Regions from separate parts of the Priestia sp. P5_B4 genome, predicted to be linked through region 1. Evidence: riboswitches for the same ligand, from Rfam matches in the RefSeq annotation. Region 1 holds a riboswitch; each other region holds the start of a gene.
What was found. A riboswitch is a leader RNA that binds a small molecule or an ion and turns the genes downstream of it on or off. The one in region 1 is predicted to bind cyclic di-AMP.

Region 1 (4,689 bases):
TGCTATTCGTTCACTGGTTTTTATTTGTTCGGAATAAAAGCGAATATTTTTTAAATATTTTATTTTAATGTTCGTGTATATTGTTGACTAAAGGATTTTTTTTTGATATATTATCAAATGGCTAGAAAATAACCGAATGATAATAAAAAAAGAAAATTCGGTCAATAACTTTTATCTTTTACCCAAAGAAAAAAGATGATGGGAGAATGTACAATGAACTCAAATTATGATGTTATTGTGGTAGGGGCAGGACCCGCTGGGATTTTTACTTGCTATGAGTTAACGTTAAAATTACCGGAAGCAACTATTTTATTAATCGATAAAGGACACGATATCTATCGACGTAATTGTCCGATTCTTCAGAAAAAAATCGAAAAATGTCCGCCTGCGGTTGGCAAAAAAGAGTTTGCTGGCTGTTTGCCCGCTTGTTCTATTACAAATGGTTTTGGTGGAGCCGGCGCATATTCAGACGGGAAATTTAATATCACCAGTGAATTTGGAGGTTGGATGACGGATTATCTATCTGAATCACAGGTGGTAGATTTAATTAAATATGTGGATGAAATTAATTTAAAACACGGAGCAACCGATACGATTACGGATCCGTTAACTGATAAAGTTCGTGAAATTGAAAAACGCGGATACGCAGCAGGATTAAAGCTATTGCGTGCCCAGGTGCGTCATTTAGGAACAGAGCAAAATTTGGAAATTTTAAAAAGCATTTATGAATACTTAAAAGAAAAAATTGATATGCAGTATAAAACGGAAGTAGCCGATTTAATAACAGAAAAAGAAGACGGTCAGCATATCGTGCGCGGTATCGAATTGAAGAATGGTGAAAGAATTACGGCTGATAAAGTGGTTGTTTCACCAGGTCGAGACGGCTCGAAGTGGATGAGCGACTTACTAAAAAAACGTCGTTTGAAAATGATTAACAATCAAGTGGACATTGGCGTTCGAGTCGAAACATCCAACGTTGTTATGGAAGAAATCAACAAGCACTTGTACGAAGGGAAATTCATTTACAATACGTCTGTAGGTACAAGAGTCAGAACGTTCTGCAGCAATCCTTCAGGACATGTGGTAGTAGAGAATCATTCAGGTATTATGTTAGCAAATGGACACGCATACAAAGATCCGAAGCTTGGAAGTCAAAATACGAACTTTGCGCTGCTTGTTTCTCATAAATTTTCGGATCCATTTGATCAGCCGAACGAATATGCGCACGAAGTATCAAGATTAGCTAATATGCTGTCAAACGGGGGCTTAGTTGTTCAAAAGTATGGAGATATTTTAAAGGGCCGTCGTTCAACAGCGACTCGAATTAAAGAAGGCTTTTTAGAACCAACGTTAAAAGAAGCTGTACCTGGTGACTTGGGCTTAGTGCTTCCTTATAATACGATGAAAAGCTTAATTGAAATGACAGAAGCACTGGATCATGTAACGCCTGGGTTAGCATCTGAACATACGCTATTTTACGGTGTGGAAGCGAAATTTTACTCCGCCCGTCCGAAGTTAAACGATAAGTTTGAAACTGAAATTTCTGGTTTATACGTGGGAGGAGACGGAGCTGGTATTACGCGAGGGCTCGCGCAGGCAAGTGCGTGCGGTGTGTGGGTAGCGCGTGACATTGTTGAAAAATTAAAGAATCGCAAAGCAAGTTCTGAACCTGTTACTGTATAAAAAAAGAGGCCGTCACGGCCTCTTTTTTTTATGTGTTAAATAACGAGAGCGACTAAGTAAAAAGTAAAGAACTTGTACCGCTCCAACTCCGATAGTTTTATATGATAATTACCCGCTCTTTTTTAAAAAGTATGACGGAATCCATCCTTCTATCGTGAACAGAATTAAATACAATAAGGCGAATTGATAAGGTCCATTTCTTTGCATCAATAAATTCAGTGGAATTTTAGGGAGGGTATATCAAGCAATACAAGGATAAAATCAACAGTTGAAAAGAGTTATTTTTTGATGAGTAAAATATTTATGAAAGCAATAAAGTACACGGATATTAGAATAATTATTCAAATTTATGAATGGGAGTTAATGAGAATAAAGTTCACTTTACAAACTATTTTTTGAATTAATTTTTTATCCATTAGATTGTAAGTCTTGTTAAATAAGTATTTGTGGTTTGTTGAAATATGATGTAAAAATTTTAAAATATAACAATTATCAACTTTTTATGATAAAATCATGCATTATTTTTGAATAAAAACTTGACAGAAACATATAAAATGAATTTTAATTAAAGTAACAATTATTATCATGCAAAAATATTAAAGAAAATTATTTGCTTAATCTCTTTTGTTTTATAAGAGAACGGGGGACCCATATTTGTGCGTAATGTACTTGGGGTGAATCTTGAATGAATCAAGTAGGGTAACTCACGTACCCGAATCCGACAGCTAACTCCGTAAGCATTCAGTGAGGGAATAACAGGTCTATGACACCATGATATTCTCATGGTTTTTTGTATAGCTAAAAATATTCCTAAACTATTAATCTGAAAATTTTTAATATATTGTATATTTTGAGTGTTATCGTTCTCAATGCATGGTAAAATAAGTATAGTAGTTAGAATCATTCTAATATAATTTATTTACGGGAGGTAAATCTATGAAGCTATCGACAAAGATCATTATCGCGCTAATTGCTGGTGCTATTGTAGGAGTGTTAATTAACGCTTTTGCTCCAAGTGCTTTTGCTCCGCTGGACAAGTACTTGTTTACACCGCTTGGCCAAATTTTCTTAAGCTTAATTAAAATGCTTGTTGTACCAATTGTGTTTTTCTCTATCACGTTAGGTGTAGCAGGTTTAGGAGATCCTAAAAAACTAGGAAGAATCGGGGCTAAAACAGTTTCGTACTTCCTAGTGACAACAACCGTTGCTATTGTAATTGGTTTATTATTAGCATTTGTTATTAAACCAGGAACATTTGGATCTTTTGATACAAAAAACGCTTCTTTTGAAGCCGAAAAAGCACCGCCAGTTGGAGAAACATTCTTAAATATGATTCCAGTCAATCCAATTCAAGCGATGGCTGAAGGGAATATGCTTCAACTTATCGTTTTCTCTATCTTTATCGGTTTTGGTATAACGATGCTTGGAAGTAAAACAAAAGGGCTTTACAATTTACTTGAGCAAGGCAATGAATTGATGATGTACCTTGTGAATCTAGTGATGAAGTTTGCTCCTTACGGAACATTTGGGCTTCTTGCAACAGCGGTCGGAAGTCAAGGCTGGCAGGCAATTAAAGCGATGGGGCTGTACATGATTGTAGTCGTGCTCGCACTGTTTATCCATTCAATCGTAACATATGGGGGATCAGTCGCTCTTATGGCCAGACGTAACCCAATTGAATTCTTTAAAGGTTTTGCTCCTGCGATGACAGTTGGATTCAGTACATCAAGCAGTAATGCAACGCTTCCGATTTCAATGAATGTGGCTCAAAAAAATCTTCGTGTCCCGGAGTCCATCAGCAGTTTTGTTCAGCCGTTAGGTGCTACCATTAACATGGATGGAACGGCAATTATGCAAGGTGTAGCGACTATTTTTATTGCACAAGTATACGGCGTTGACCTGTCGCTGGGTGCTCTTGTGACGGTTGTATTGACAGCAGTGCTTGCTAGTATTGGTACAGCAGGTGTGCCTGGAGTTGGTCTCATTATGCTAGCAATGGTATTGAGTTCGGTTGGTCTGCCTGTAGCAGGTATCGGATTGATTATTGGAATTGATCGCTTGCTTGACATGCTTCGTACATCTGTAAATATTACGGGAGACGCTGCGTGTGCCGTTATTGTGGCTGAGTCAGAAGCAAAGCGTATAGATAAATCTGTAACGCAATCAGCTTAATAAGCGTAAAAGCTCTAGCTATATGCTAGGGCTTTTTTTATTGGCAAGAAACTCTTCGTTTCAGCATACAGTTTAATAAGAGTGTATGTTTGAAAGGAGAGTGCGGAAATGAATAAAACTCATGTAATAAAGCCGCTGCTCGACGACGACTACCCAGTTATTTCATATGGAAAAGGAATTTATTTGTACGACCAAGATGGAAAAAGGTACATAGATGCTTCGTCGGGGGCAGTTACAGCAAGTATTGGACACGGCGTAAAAGAAATTATTGATGCGATGACCGATCAGGCACAGAAAGTTGCGTTTGTATATCGGTCGCAGTTTACAAGTGATCCAACAGAAGCCTTAGCTAAGAAACTATGTGAATTAAGCAGCAATCATTTCCAGTGGAGCTTTTTTGTTAACAGCGGGACAGAAGCGACTGAAACGGCTATGAAAACGGCAATTCAGCATTTTCAAGAGCAAGGAAAGCCAACCAAAACAAAGGTTTTGTCACGCTGGATGAGCTATCACGGTATTACAATAGGAGCTCTGTCTATGTCAGGGCACGTTGGAAGACGAAAACGCTTCTCGTCTTTGCTTGAAGATTATCCTTCGGTTTCGCCTCCTTATTGCTATCGGTGTCCATTTCATCAAACCTATCCATCTTGTAATCTTGCTTGTGCACGCGAATTGGAAACAGTTATCAAACGAACCGGCCCTGAACATATTGCTGCTTTTATTACAGAGCCCATTGTAGGAGCAGCCGGAGCAGCGCTTACACCTCCTCCCGGTTATTATGAAGTGATAAGAGAAATTTGCGATAAATATGATGTGTTATGGATTGCGGATGAA
Region 2 (5,499 bases), on a different contig from region 1:
CGCATAGTGCATTTGCGTTACATTTTGATTTTTTTTCGCGCGCAAAGGTAAACGATTAGTGATAAAGCGCTCGTACTGATCTCTTGGATCACCATCATAATAACCGTTATCCTGTGGCTGAACCGTACGGCCTTGATATGTTTCTACATCGTTTCGTTCTGCAATCCACTTTTCGCGCAGAGCCGGTAATCCTTTTTGTAAATTAATTTCATAACAGGGATCTGTATAAACACCACTCGTGTCGTATACACGTACGGGATTATTTTCTTCTTCCCCAAAAGATCCTGTAGTAGGAGACTGATGGATTTCACGCATAGGCACTTTAAGATCTTCTCTGGATCCTTGGACATATACTTTGTGACTGTTTGGAAAAGGCTTTTTCATAGAAACTGATACATTTTGTTTTGACATTACATATTCCTCCGGTTTCGCATAAAGTGTAGCTATACCGAACCATAAAAAAATCGGGTTCTGTGATAGACAGAACCCGATGGAATAGGCGAAAAAAGAATAAACATATACTATTCTTTTCAAGACTACTTCCCTCCGCTGGTATAACCCAAATCAGGTTCAAAGGGTTAAAGAGTTTTATAGCACTCTTCTCTCAGTCTGAGCTATCAGACACCCCTAGTAGAAATAACATTCAAATTATTCAATTTACGGCTTAAGTTTACCATCATTCGGTAAAAAATCAACCCTTAAATAAAAAAAGCTAGACAATCAACGTTGTCTAGCAGCATCGATTGCAATCACAATAGCTGTAATAATGTGCATAACAAACCCTAAAAATGGAATCCAAGCAACCAGTGAAGTAACAATCCCTAGTATGTTTCCATACGCAGATAACCCTCGTCTATTAGCTAAAATGAGTGTGATAGCATGAAGAATAAATCCAATAAAAAGAGGAGTATAACTAAAGCCCATAACAATCCCCGCGCCAATTAAAGGAATTCCCAGCAAGGCTTCATACCCAGCAGTGACCCATTTCATTGTACGTACATTTCCATTCATAGTAAAAAGCCTCCTAAAAAAGATACTACTATATACGAGAAAAGAGAGAAAAAAGTTTCAAATTACTTAGGGGATATGTCGTATAAGCAAGCACTAGTTGATTAAAATGATAGATGACAGTAAAGGGGATGGAAAAAACATAATCATTTAGTCATTTTTTCACACTAAAGAAAAATAGTCTAGATGATTCATTTTTAGCTAAGGGCCTGGATTTTATACCGAACATAGCGACTGCTTTTTAAAACAAATAAAAGCTGATATCTTGTTTTTTGGTTATAGCATGTAAGGTTTTTATTACAAATTATTAAAGATTCTTATCTTTTTGCAAATACACATTGTATTTCATAGTTTTAACAATTATGATAAAAAAGCAAGTGTCAAAATAGGAAAATAGTTGAGCATGGAAAACGAAGCGATAAGCTTATTAATTTGAAAGAAAGGCAAGGTATATAGCTTTATGTGGGAAATTATTGTAGCAATCATTTTAGGGATTGTAGAAGGTTTAACAGAGTTTGCTCCTGTTTCGTCAACTGGGCATATGATTATTGTGGATGACCTGTGGTTAAATTCAAAAGAATTATTTTCATCTCCCGTAGCTAATACATTTAAAATTGTTATTCAGCTAGGGTCGATCTTAGCAGTAGTAGTTATTTTTAAAGATCGTTTCATTAATTTATTAGGATTGGGAAAAAAGCCAGCCGCTCCAATTGGACCGACAAATCGCTTGAATTTAATGCAAGTAATTGTTGGTCTGTTACCCGCAGGAGTGTTAGGTCTTTTGTTTGATGATTACATTGATGAACATTTGTTTTCTTTAAATACGGTGCTAATTGGCTTAGTAGTCGGAGCTGTATTAATGATTCTAGCAGATTTGTTTGGACCTAAACGTCCGCGTGTAGAGACGGTGGACCAAATGTCTTATGGACAAGCACTGGGTATAGGACTGTTTCAATGTATTGCTCTTTGGCCAGGTTTTTCTCGTTCAGGCTCAACGATTTCAGGAGGGGTTCTTCTTGGAATGAGCCATAAGGCAGCGGCAGATTTTACATTTATTATGGCAGTGCCAATCATGGCAGGAGCAAGTGGACTTTCATTGGTTAAAAACTGGCAGTATTTCACATCAGATGCACTACCGTTTTTTATTGCTGGTTTTATCAGCGCCTTTATTTTTGCGCTGGTGTCTATTCGCTTTTTCCTGAAATTAATTAATCGTATCAAATTAGTACCGTTTGCACTATATCGAATTGTGTTAGCAGCTATTCTATATTTTGTATTTTTATAAAATAAACATGCGTGTTCTTTAGTCCCTTAAACTTCTAATAGAGACTCAAAGAGCAAGAAAAAGCTATTGCAACATTGCAATAGCTTTTTTGTATAAATATATATTATCGCCTTTTGAAAGCGTTTTATAAACATGGGTATTGACAAAACGTGTCGAAAAATAGTAAATTAATATTTGTGCAGTATAAAGTTAAGTAAAAGTAAGACTTCTGTTTAGTTTTATTGACTGTAAAAAACGTATGACAACGTATAGATCGTTTTAATTTTATAAAAACTGAATAATAAGCTTAATCGTATAGAGCGGGGGAATCATTATCGGCAGTAAAGCTGCCTAGGGGTGAATCCTTACAAAAGGTAGGAAACTCTCAATTCCGAATCCGACAGTTAACCCCGTTTGCTTTATTGAGAGAAAGAGCCCAAAATAGCGTAAGTAAAAGGCTGTTCTTTCTTAAGAATAGTCTTTTTTTGTTTTTTCAGAAAAGTATATACAAATGTCATACATCTTTGGGGAGGTACATCTATGAAAAAAATTCGTTTTGGTTTGGCTACGCAGATTTTTACCGGATTAATCCTCGGTGTTCTTGTAGGGGTAATTTGGTTTAACGATCCGCGTGTAGTAACATACCTACAGCCGCTAGGAGACCTATTTTTAAGATTAATTAAGATGATTGTTATTCCAATTGTTATCTCAAGCTTAGTCGTTGGAGTTGCAGGAGCAGGGAGCGGCAAACAGGTCGGAAAGCTCGGCGTTAAAACCATTCTCTATTTTGAAATTATTACGACTTTTGCAATTGTAATCGGTGTATTGGTTGCTAATATTTTTCATCCTGGGCAAGGTGTAGACATTCATTCAGCACAGAAGAGTGATATTTCACAATACGTTGAAACATCCGAACAGCAAGAAGGAAAGTCAGTGGCTGAAACTTTCTTACACATTGTTCCGACAAACTTTTTCCAGTCAATTGTTGAAGGAGACATGCTAGCAATTATCTTCTTTACAGTGTTATTTGCACTAGGAGTAGCGGCAATTGGGGAAAGAGGAAAGCCAGTTGTACAATTCTTCGACGGCGTTTCTCACGCAATGTTTCACGTGGTAAACCTTGTAATGAAAGTGGCGCCAATTGGTGTATTTGCTTTAATTGGTGTAACAGTTTCAAAATTCGGCTTAGATTCACTCCTTTCATTAGGAAAGCTTGTTATCTTAGTTTACTTAGCGTTAATTTTCTTCCTACTTGTTGTATTAGGAGGAATTGCGAAATGGGCAGGAATTAACATTTTCCACTTATTCCGCTATATGAAAGATGAACTGTTGTTAGCATACAGTACATCTAGCTCTGAGACAGTTCTTCCGCGAATTATGGAAAAACTTGAAAAGATGGGCTGTCCAAAAGCTATCGTATCGTTCGTTGTACCAATTGGTTATACATTTAACCTAGATGGTTCCGTTCTTTATCAAGCGATTGCAGCGTTATTCTTAGCGCAGGTGTATGGTATTGATTTAACGATCGTTCAACAGCTGACGCTCATTCTGGTATTGATGGTTACATCTAAAGGAATGGCTGCGGTGCCAGGAACATCATTTGTTGTATTACTGGCTACTCTTGGAACAATCGGCGTTCCGGCAGAAGGATTAGCCTTCATTGCTGGAGTAGACAGAATCATGGATATGGCACGTACGGTTGTTAACTTAGTAGGAAACACACTAGCAGCAATTGTGATGTCTAAATCTGAAGGCAAATTTGACCCTAAAAAAGGTACAGAGGTCATGAGAGCCGGCTAATTTATAAATTAAAAAGCTACTTATTCTATTCAAAAAATTAGAATAAGTAGCTTTTTTCATAATAATTCCTTTATTATTATGGAAATTGACCCTATAATATGTAACATCAGGTATAAATATATCCAAATTTTATTCTTACATAAAAGCAGTCACTGGTTCCTTTCTTTATCAATAAATATAGAGATAGCTTAGCTAGTTGGGGGATAGTAGAGTATGTGGAAAAAGCGAATATGGGTCATCGCCTCGATAGTAATCGTATGTTTGTTAATCCCTTACAGTTTACCGATTGTGTTTGCTTTATTAACAGCATTAGCGCTTGAGGGTATTGTTCAAAAATTGCATCAATCTTTTAAAATGAAGAGAGTCTACGCAGTGCTTATGACCTTCATTTTATATGTTGTTTCGCTCATACTTATTGGATTTTTTATTGTTCGGACAATCGTTACGCAAGTGGTTGCTCTTTCAAAGATAGCGCCTTCCTTTGTAAAAGAAATCTATGAAACCGCGATTTATCCAACTATTATTAAGTGGAAATACTATTCAAACGCTCTTCCTACAGAAGTGATTTCTTCTATCGAGCGCACGCTTGAAAAAACCGTAAATTCATTAGATTCTCTATTAAAAAGTACCGTGGAAATCATCATTAGCTTTGCTGCTACTGTTCCTGGGTTTCTACTAGAGTTTCTTATTTATTTAGTAGCGCTTGTATTTATCAGCCTTGAGCTGCCTGCTATTAAAAATAAAATTAAGTCATTTTTAACAGAAGAAACGAAATATAAGCTACAAGTTGTCATCACTCAGCTTATCCAAGCGGGGGTTGGTTTTATTAAGGCACAAATTATCTTAAGTGTCATGACGTTTGTAATGGCTTATGTAGGGCTTTGGCTATTAGATGTTCCGTATACCGCGCTGCTTAGCTTATTAATTGTAATTGTCGATATCTTACCAATCCTTGGGACGGGCTCGGTGCTCGTTCCATGGGGGATTTTTGCTCTTACGCAAGAGCATGACTCATTAGCAATCGGCTTATTTATTCTATTTGGAGTCATTACGGTAGTAAGACGTGTAGTAGAACCAAAAGTATTTTCTACAAATATGGGTATTTCACCTTTGGCTGCATTAGTTAGTTTGTACATTGGATTTAAACTTTTAGGCTTTGTCGGATTATTTTTAGGACCGGCTTTAGTTATTTTATACGATGCTCTTCGTAAAGTAGGTATTATTCAAATTAACTTTAAACTATAAAAGCGCTGGATAAAACTAGCGCTTTTTTTTATTGAAACTTTTGTAGTACGTAATACGTAAAGAGGGAAAGGAAAAAACTATGCCGCGTTGGTTTTTATCTATCAATCGGCTAAATTATAGTTTTGCAGTCTTAGATTTAATGACATGAGGAGGAGAATTTTTGTTAGAGTCGGTTTTACTTT
Region 3 (5,499 bases), on a different contig from region 1:
CATCCGTTACTCCTTTTTCCTGTAAAATACGATTTTCCAGACGATCTTTAATATCATCAGCTTCTGCCACTGTTAAAGAAGGATCAATTTCTACTTTTAATTCAACGTGAAGCTCTTCTCCTTCTTTCATCACCATTAATGTTTGAATATCACGCACTTGTACATCTTGCATGACAATCGCGCCAATTTTTATTTCCATTTCTTTATCTGCTTCACCAAGCGCTCCAGCAGCATTATCTAAAAATACTCGTCCTACTACAAAAAACATCATAAGCCCAATTAAAATAGAAGCAATTCCTTCAGCTTGGTGAAAAGGTGTAAACCGTGAAATGAAAACGGCTATTAACGCCAATACGCCTCCTCCAGTAGCTACCAGATCTTCCATAAAGACCAGCTTGGTTGCTGGCTTTGCTTTATTTAAATGAACAAAGCTTTGCGTAAAAACATTGACCTCTGCGGTATTCATTCCGACATCGTGCAAAATTTCTTTCATCGCCTTAAATAGGACAAACATCTCAAGTAACACCGAGATGCCAAGTACTGCAATATTTAAAATAAAGCCTGAAGACTTCGTGGGATGAAGAATGTGGTGATATCCTTCTTTAATCGTTTCAAACGCCATAATTCCTACTACAAGAACCGCTCCTAATAGAACGAGATTAACCAATCGGCCGAAACCATTTGGAAATCTTTTGGTCGGGGCTTTTTTACTTAATGCCGAACCTATAAAGACAAAAAACTGATTAGCTGCATCTCCTAAGCTGTGCATCGTTTCAGCAAACATTGCTACATTCCCTGTTAAAGCGAAAGCAATTCCTTTAATGATAGAGATAATGGTATTAACTACAGCGGCCATGATGGCCGATTTATTTCCCTTTCGCAACAATTTAATTAATTCACTCATACAATCCCTCCGTTTGCGCCTTTGATGAGATTCGATTACGGTTAGTGTATGTGAATTTAAAAATTAAAAACCTCCAACATACAAGTTGGAGGTTTTTAGTCATGTTTCATTATTTTTTAAAACGGTACGGTACAGTTGTAACAATTACATTTTTACGGTAAAGCAAATGTGCTTTTAACAGCAGACTGGACTGATTGTGAAGGATATTTTGCCAGCTTTTTTTCGTAATGAATTGCGGAATAACGACCGTAATAGCCATATTATTTTCCCGGGCTTTTTCCTCAGCCATATCGATGAATCGAAACAGCGGCCGCACTAAGCTGCGGTATTGAGAATGAAACGTAACAATACGAATATCAGGCTGCCACTTCTCCCACTTCTCTTCCATTCTCTTTTCGCTTTCTCGATCAAAGGCTACATGTACTGCAATAACGGTATCGCCAATCGTTCTTGCATAATTTAATGAATTTTCTACTACCTTTGTCATTCCTGCTACAGGAACAATGACCACACTTCCTTCAAGCTTTCCAATCTTTTCTCCTTGCTTAATGCGAAGCTGCTCTCCTACCGCTTCATAATGCGTATGAATGCGATGAAAAATATAGACAATAACCGGTAAGAAAATGAGCACGGACCATACTTGTGAAAACTTCGTTGTAAACAAAATAATTAGCACAGTTAAGGTAATGAGGGCACCAATTAAGTTAATGGTTAGCTTCCCTTGCCAGCCGGCCGGCTTTTCTCTAAGCCATTTGACAATCATGCCTGTTTGAGAAAGCGTAAATGGAATAAACACCCCGACTGCATAAAGAGGAATTAATTGTTCAGTCGCTCCTTTAAAAGCTACAATTAAGACAATAGAAGCAATTCCAAGGGTCACAATTCCATTTGAATAGCCTAGTCGATCGCCACGAATTTGAAACATTCTTGGCATGTATTTATCAGACGATAAGTTGACAGCCAGCAAAGGGAAAGCTGAAAAGCCCGTATTCGCCGCTAGCACTAGAATTAGAGCTGTTGTGCCTTGAATAAAATAATAAAATCCATTTCGTCCAAACACACTCGATGCAATTTGTGATACAACCGTTTCATCTGCTTTTGGAGAAATGCCAAGCCAATAAGCTAAAAACGTGATGCCAGAAAATAAAACGGCTAAAATACCGCCCATCAGCATTAATGTATGAACAGCATTTTTTGCACCTGGCTCTTTAAAGTTAGGCACTGCATTTGAAATAGCTTCTACACCTGTTAATGCTGAACAGCCTGACGAAAAAGCTTTTAATAATAAAAACAAACTAATACCTGGCACTACTGTACCGAGAGAGGGATGAAGCTCAGGTGAAACTTGACCTGTCGCTATTTTAAACAAGCCTACCGCTATTAACAAAATAAGAGCAATAACAAATAAATAAACCGGATAAGCTAATACAGAAGCGGATTCTGTTACACCACGTAAATTTAAGACGGTAATAAAAATCACCAGCAAACACGCAATTACTACATTGTAATGATGCAGCGTTGGAAAAGCCGAAGTTAAGGCATCCGTTCCTGCTGAAACGCTCACAGCAACTGTTAAAATATAATCCACCAACAGTGATCCTCCAGCTATAAGCCCAGGATTTTCTCCTAAATTGGTTTTCGAAACAATATAAGCTCCTCCGCCTTGCGGATACGCATAAATAATTTGACGATACGAAAGAATTAAAGCCGTCAGCAGAACCAATACCCCAAGCGCAATTGGAATCGAATACCAATAGGCAAGAACGCCGACTGTTGCAAGTACAATCAAAATTTGTTCTGTTCCATAAGCCACTGAAGATAAGGCATCTGATGATAAAATAGCCAGTGCTTTAAGCTTACTAAGCTTTTGATCGCCTAACTCTTTTGTTTTAAGCGGCTTTCCAATCAATAATCGTTTGAGAACTGAATAGTTCACGTAATTTCCCTCCGATGATTGCTTAGCTACTATTTACTGTTCATTGCTAAGCTCAGTTACAAGTTCACGAATAAGTGATATTACTCCTAAAAAATACCTTTTTATGTTAAAAAAGCGCACAAAAAAAACACTAAGGGTTCTCAGCGTTTTTACACAGCTTAAACCTYCTCTCCAAAACGCTKATGRGGTTAGCTGTCGGATTCGGGCYWTRAGAGTAGCCCTACCTTTAAAAAAGGATTCACCCCAAGTGACAATGCACAAATTTGGGTCCCCCACTTCTGACGAATTAAGCGATAACAGGTCAATATAATTTTCGGTTAAAGGGTATGATCGATAACATGTTTCTTTCATAACTATCCTTTGTTCTTAGATAATATACTCCCGTACAAATGGTTTGTAAAGCATTATTTTACGCAAACCATAAAATAGTGCTTAAGGCGCTTTTAACAGAAAAACAAAAGGTCTTCTGCCCGCTTACAGAAGACCTTTTTGCTTTAACTTTTTGCTTTTAAAACGGCTGCTAGCTTGTTTTTCGTTTGAGGACCATAAATGCCATCCACATCATAAGGAAGATACACAAGCTGAAAACGTCTGACTGCATCTTTCGTTTGAACTCCATATATTCCGTCTACTGAACCTACTTTAAAATTCACCGCGTTTAATGCTTTTTGAAGCTGTTTCACGGCTTCTCCAGAATCACCTTGTTTTAAAATTCCATTTGGAAGTGGATATTGTTCCGAAGGTGGAGTTGGTGACGGTGTTGGAGATGGGTTTGGTGAAGTCCCTGAAGGAATAACAATTGTTTTTCCAACCTGTAGTGTTAAAGGATCAGAAAGCCCTGTATTCGCTTCTTGAAGCGCTTGTACTGTTATGTTGTACTTCTGTGCAATACTGTAAAGCGTATCTCCTTGCTTGATCGTATACGTTTTTGTACCTGGTTCAGAAGGTGATGGATTCGGAGTTGGTGTTGGATTGGGGTTTGGAACTGCACGACGAGGTAAATTTAAATATACGGCAATTCCTTTTGCATACGATTCACCCATKCTTTTTAAAAAAGCTTCGTTTTGGAGAAGTGCTGCATCGGTGCGGTTATCAATAAAGGCTATTTCAGTTAGTACTGCGGGCATATTTGTTAAGCGAAGCACCGCATAATTGGCTGATTTTCGACCGCGATTCGGATGATTATACGACAGCAGCGTTGGCTGTACTTGGCCGTGGACAATTGATTGAAACGTTTTACTGGCATTGCTAGCGCTTCTATAAACATAATCTTCATATCCTGTTCCTCCCCCGGCATTTACGTGAATAGACATAAATACATCTGCTCCCCACGAATTAGCTTGAGAAGCGCGCTGAGATAACGATAAAAAAGTATCTGTGGTACGAGTGGTTTTAATCGTAAAGTCACTGTAGGTGCTATTTAAATAGCTTATTAAATATTGTTGAATTTTTAAAACTAAGTTTTTTTCATACAGTCCGTTCGCTCCAACTGCTCCTGCATCTGCCCCACCATGTCCTGCATCTAGATAGATTTTTTTCATATTACTTGTCCCTCCTTATTGTTAACATATGTATGAGGGCAAAAAGTGCTACGTATACTAGCCTACTAAGTAGAAAATTACTAAAAAAAGAACCGCTACTCAAAGGCAGCGGTTTATTCTGCGTTGTAGACAGAATATTAAATAGGGATAGCTCTCAAGGAGTGACAGCTATATGCAGAGTGTTGATTCGTTGATCAAATGATAATAATTATCATTTTCATTTGAAGTATACACTAAAAGGAAAGTTTTGTCTATTCTATTATGAGAACAGGCCTATTTAAAAAGCAGAACGCCTATAACAATGAGAATAATCCAAATTGGAATGCTTATTAATATGCCTATTACTAAACCTTTAAAAAAATTTCCTTCTTGCATTTTCATTCCATTCCTCTCCAACAGTATTTTCTAATGATACTACGACTGGCTGAAAATTCTTTGAAGTTATACTGAAGTGCAGAGTGAACACATAAACAATCTCTCTATCTGTTATACACTACTTTTACATATAGATTCAATGAGACAAAAAGCTTATCCTTTTTAATTTTTATAACCAAATTCTTTCCTGTATCTAACAAAACCATAAAAAAGCCTCCTGTAAATTGTACGACAGGCAGCTATACTTGTTTTATGAACAGCTTAGTTCGATATTTAATATGCGCAATGTTATTCATTTTGAAAAACAAAAAAAGTCCGAGAGAACGTATAAACGATCTCTCGGACTTTTAGGAATTAATATTGGCTCATGTATTGGTCACGTTCCCAAGGATGAACTTGTGTACGGAACATATCCCATTCGATTTCTTTCGCTTCAACGAAGTGCTCTGCTAAGTGTTCACCTAATGCAGAAACCATAACTTCGTTTGATTGGAAGCTATCTAAAGCTTGAGCTAATGTTGCAGGTAAATCTACGATACCTTCTTCAATACGCTCTTCTTTTGTCATTACATAGATATTACGATCGATAGGTTTTGGAGCTTCAAGGTTGTTCTTGATTCCATCTAAACCAGCTTTTAATAGAACAGCCATTGCTAAATATGGGTTAGCAGCTGGGTCTACGCTACGTACCTCAACACGAGTTCCTACGCCGCGAGAAGCTGGGATACGGATTAATGGGCTAC

Region 2: it holds a riboswitch for cyclic di-AMP, as region 1 does, so the genes downstream of both, AC1DRF_RS03035 (cation:dicarboxylate symporter family transporter) here and AC1DRF_RS09920 (dicarboxylate/amino acid:cation symporter) in region 1, are expected to answer to the same signal.
Region 3: it holds a riboswitch for cyclic di-AMP, as region 1 does, so the genes downstream of both, AC1DRF_RS12680 (APC family permease) here and AC1DRF_RS09920 (dicarboxylate/amino acid:cation symporter) in region 1, are expected to answer to the same signal.

Annotation. Positions count from the first base shown of each region.
Region 1 is NZ_JBFULJ010000077.1:26-4,714, reverse strand. Features, by position in the region: gene AC1DRF_RS09925 (NAD(P)/FAD-dependent oxidoreductase) at 214-1,683, shown strand; cyclic di-AMP (ydaO/yuaA leader) riboswitch at 2,285-2,439, shown strand; gene AC1DRF_RS09920 (dicarboxylate/amino acid:cation symporter) at 2,620-3,855, shown strand; partial or broken gene AC1DRF_RS09915 (aminotransferase class III-fold pyridoxal phosphate-dependent enzyme) at 3,964-4,689, shown strand, end outside.
Region 2 is NZ_JBFULJ010000011.1:16,808-22,306, forward strand. Features, by position in the region: gene thiC (phosphomethylpyrimidine synthase ThiC) at 1-411, opposite strand, end outside; TPP riboswitch at 525-639, opposite strand; gene AC1DRF_RS03025 (hypothetical protein) at 721-1,011, opposite strand; gene AC1DRF_RS03030 (undecaprenyl-diphosphate phosphatase) at 1,469-2,293, shown strand; cyclic di-AMP (ydaO/yuaA leader) riboswitch at 2,567-2,706, shown strand; gene AC1DRF_RS03035 (cation:dicarboxylate symporter family transporter) at 2,813-4,072, shown strand; gene ytvI (sporulation integral membrane protein YtvI) at 4,286-5,317, shown strand; gene AC1DRF_RS03045 (DedA family protein) at 5,478-5,499, shown strand, end outside.
Region 3 is NZ_JBFULJ010000134.1:60-5,558, forward strand. Features, by position in the region: partial or broken gene AC1DRF_RS12675 (cation diffusion facilitator family transporter) at 1-904, opposite strand, end outside; gene AC1DRF_RS12680 (APC family permease) at 1,014-2,840, opposite strand; cyclic di-AMP (ydaO/yuaA leader) riboswitch at 3,003-3,143, opposite strand; gene AC1DRF_RS12685 (N-acetylmuramoyl-L-alanine amidase) at 3,335-4,381, opposite strand; gene glnA (type I glutamate--ammonia ligase) at 5,111-5,499, opposite strand, start outside.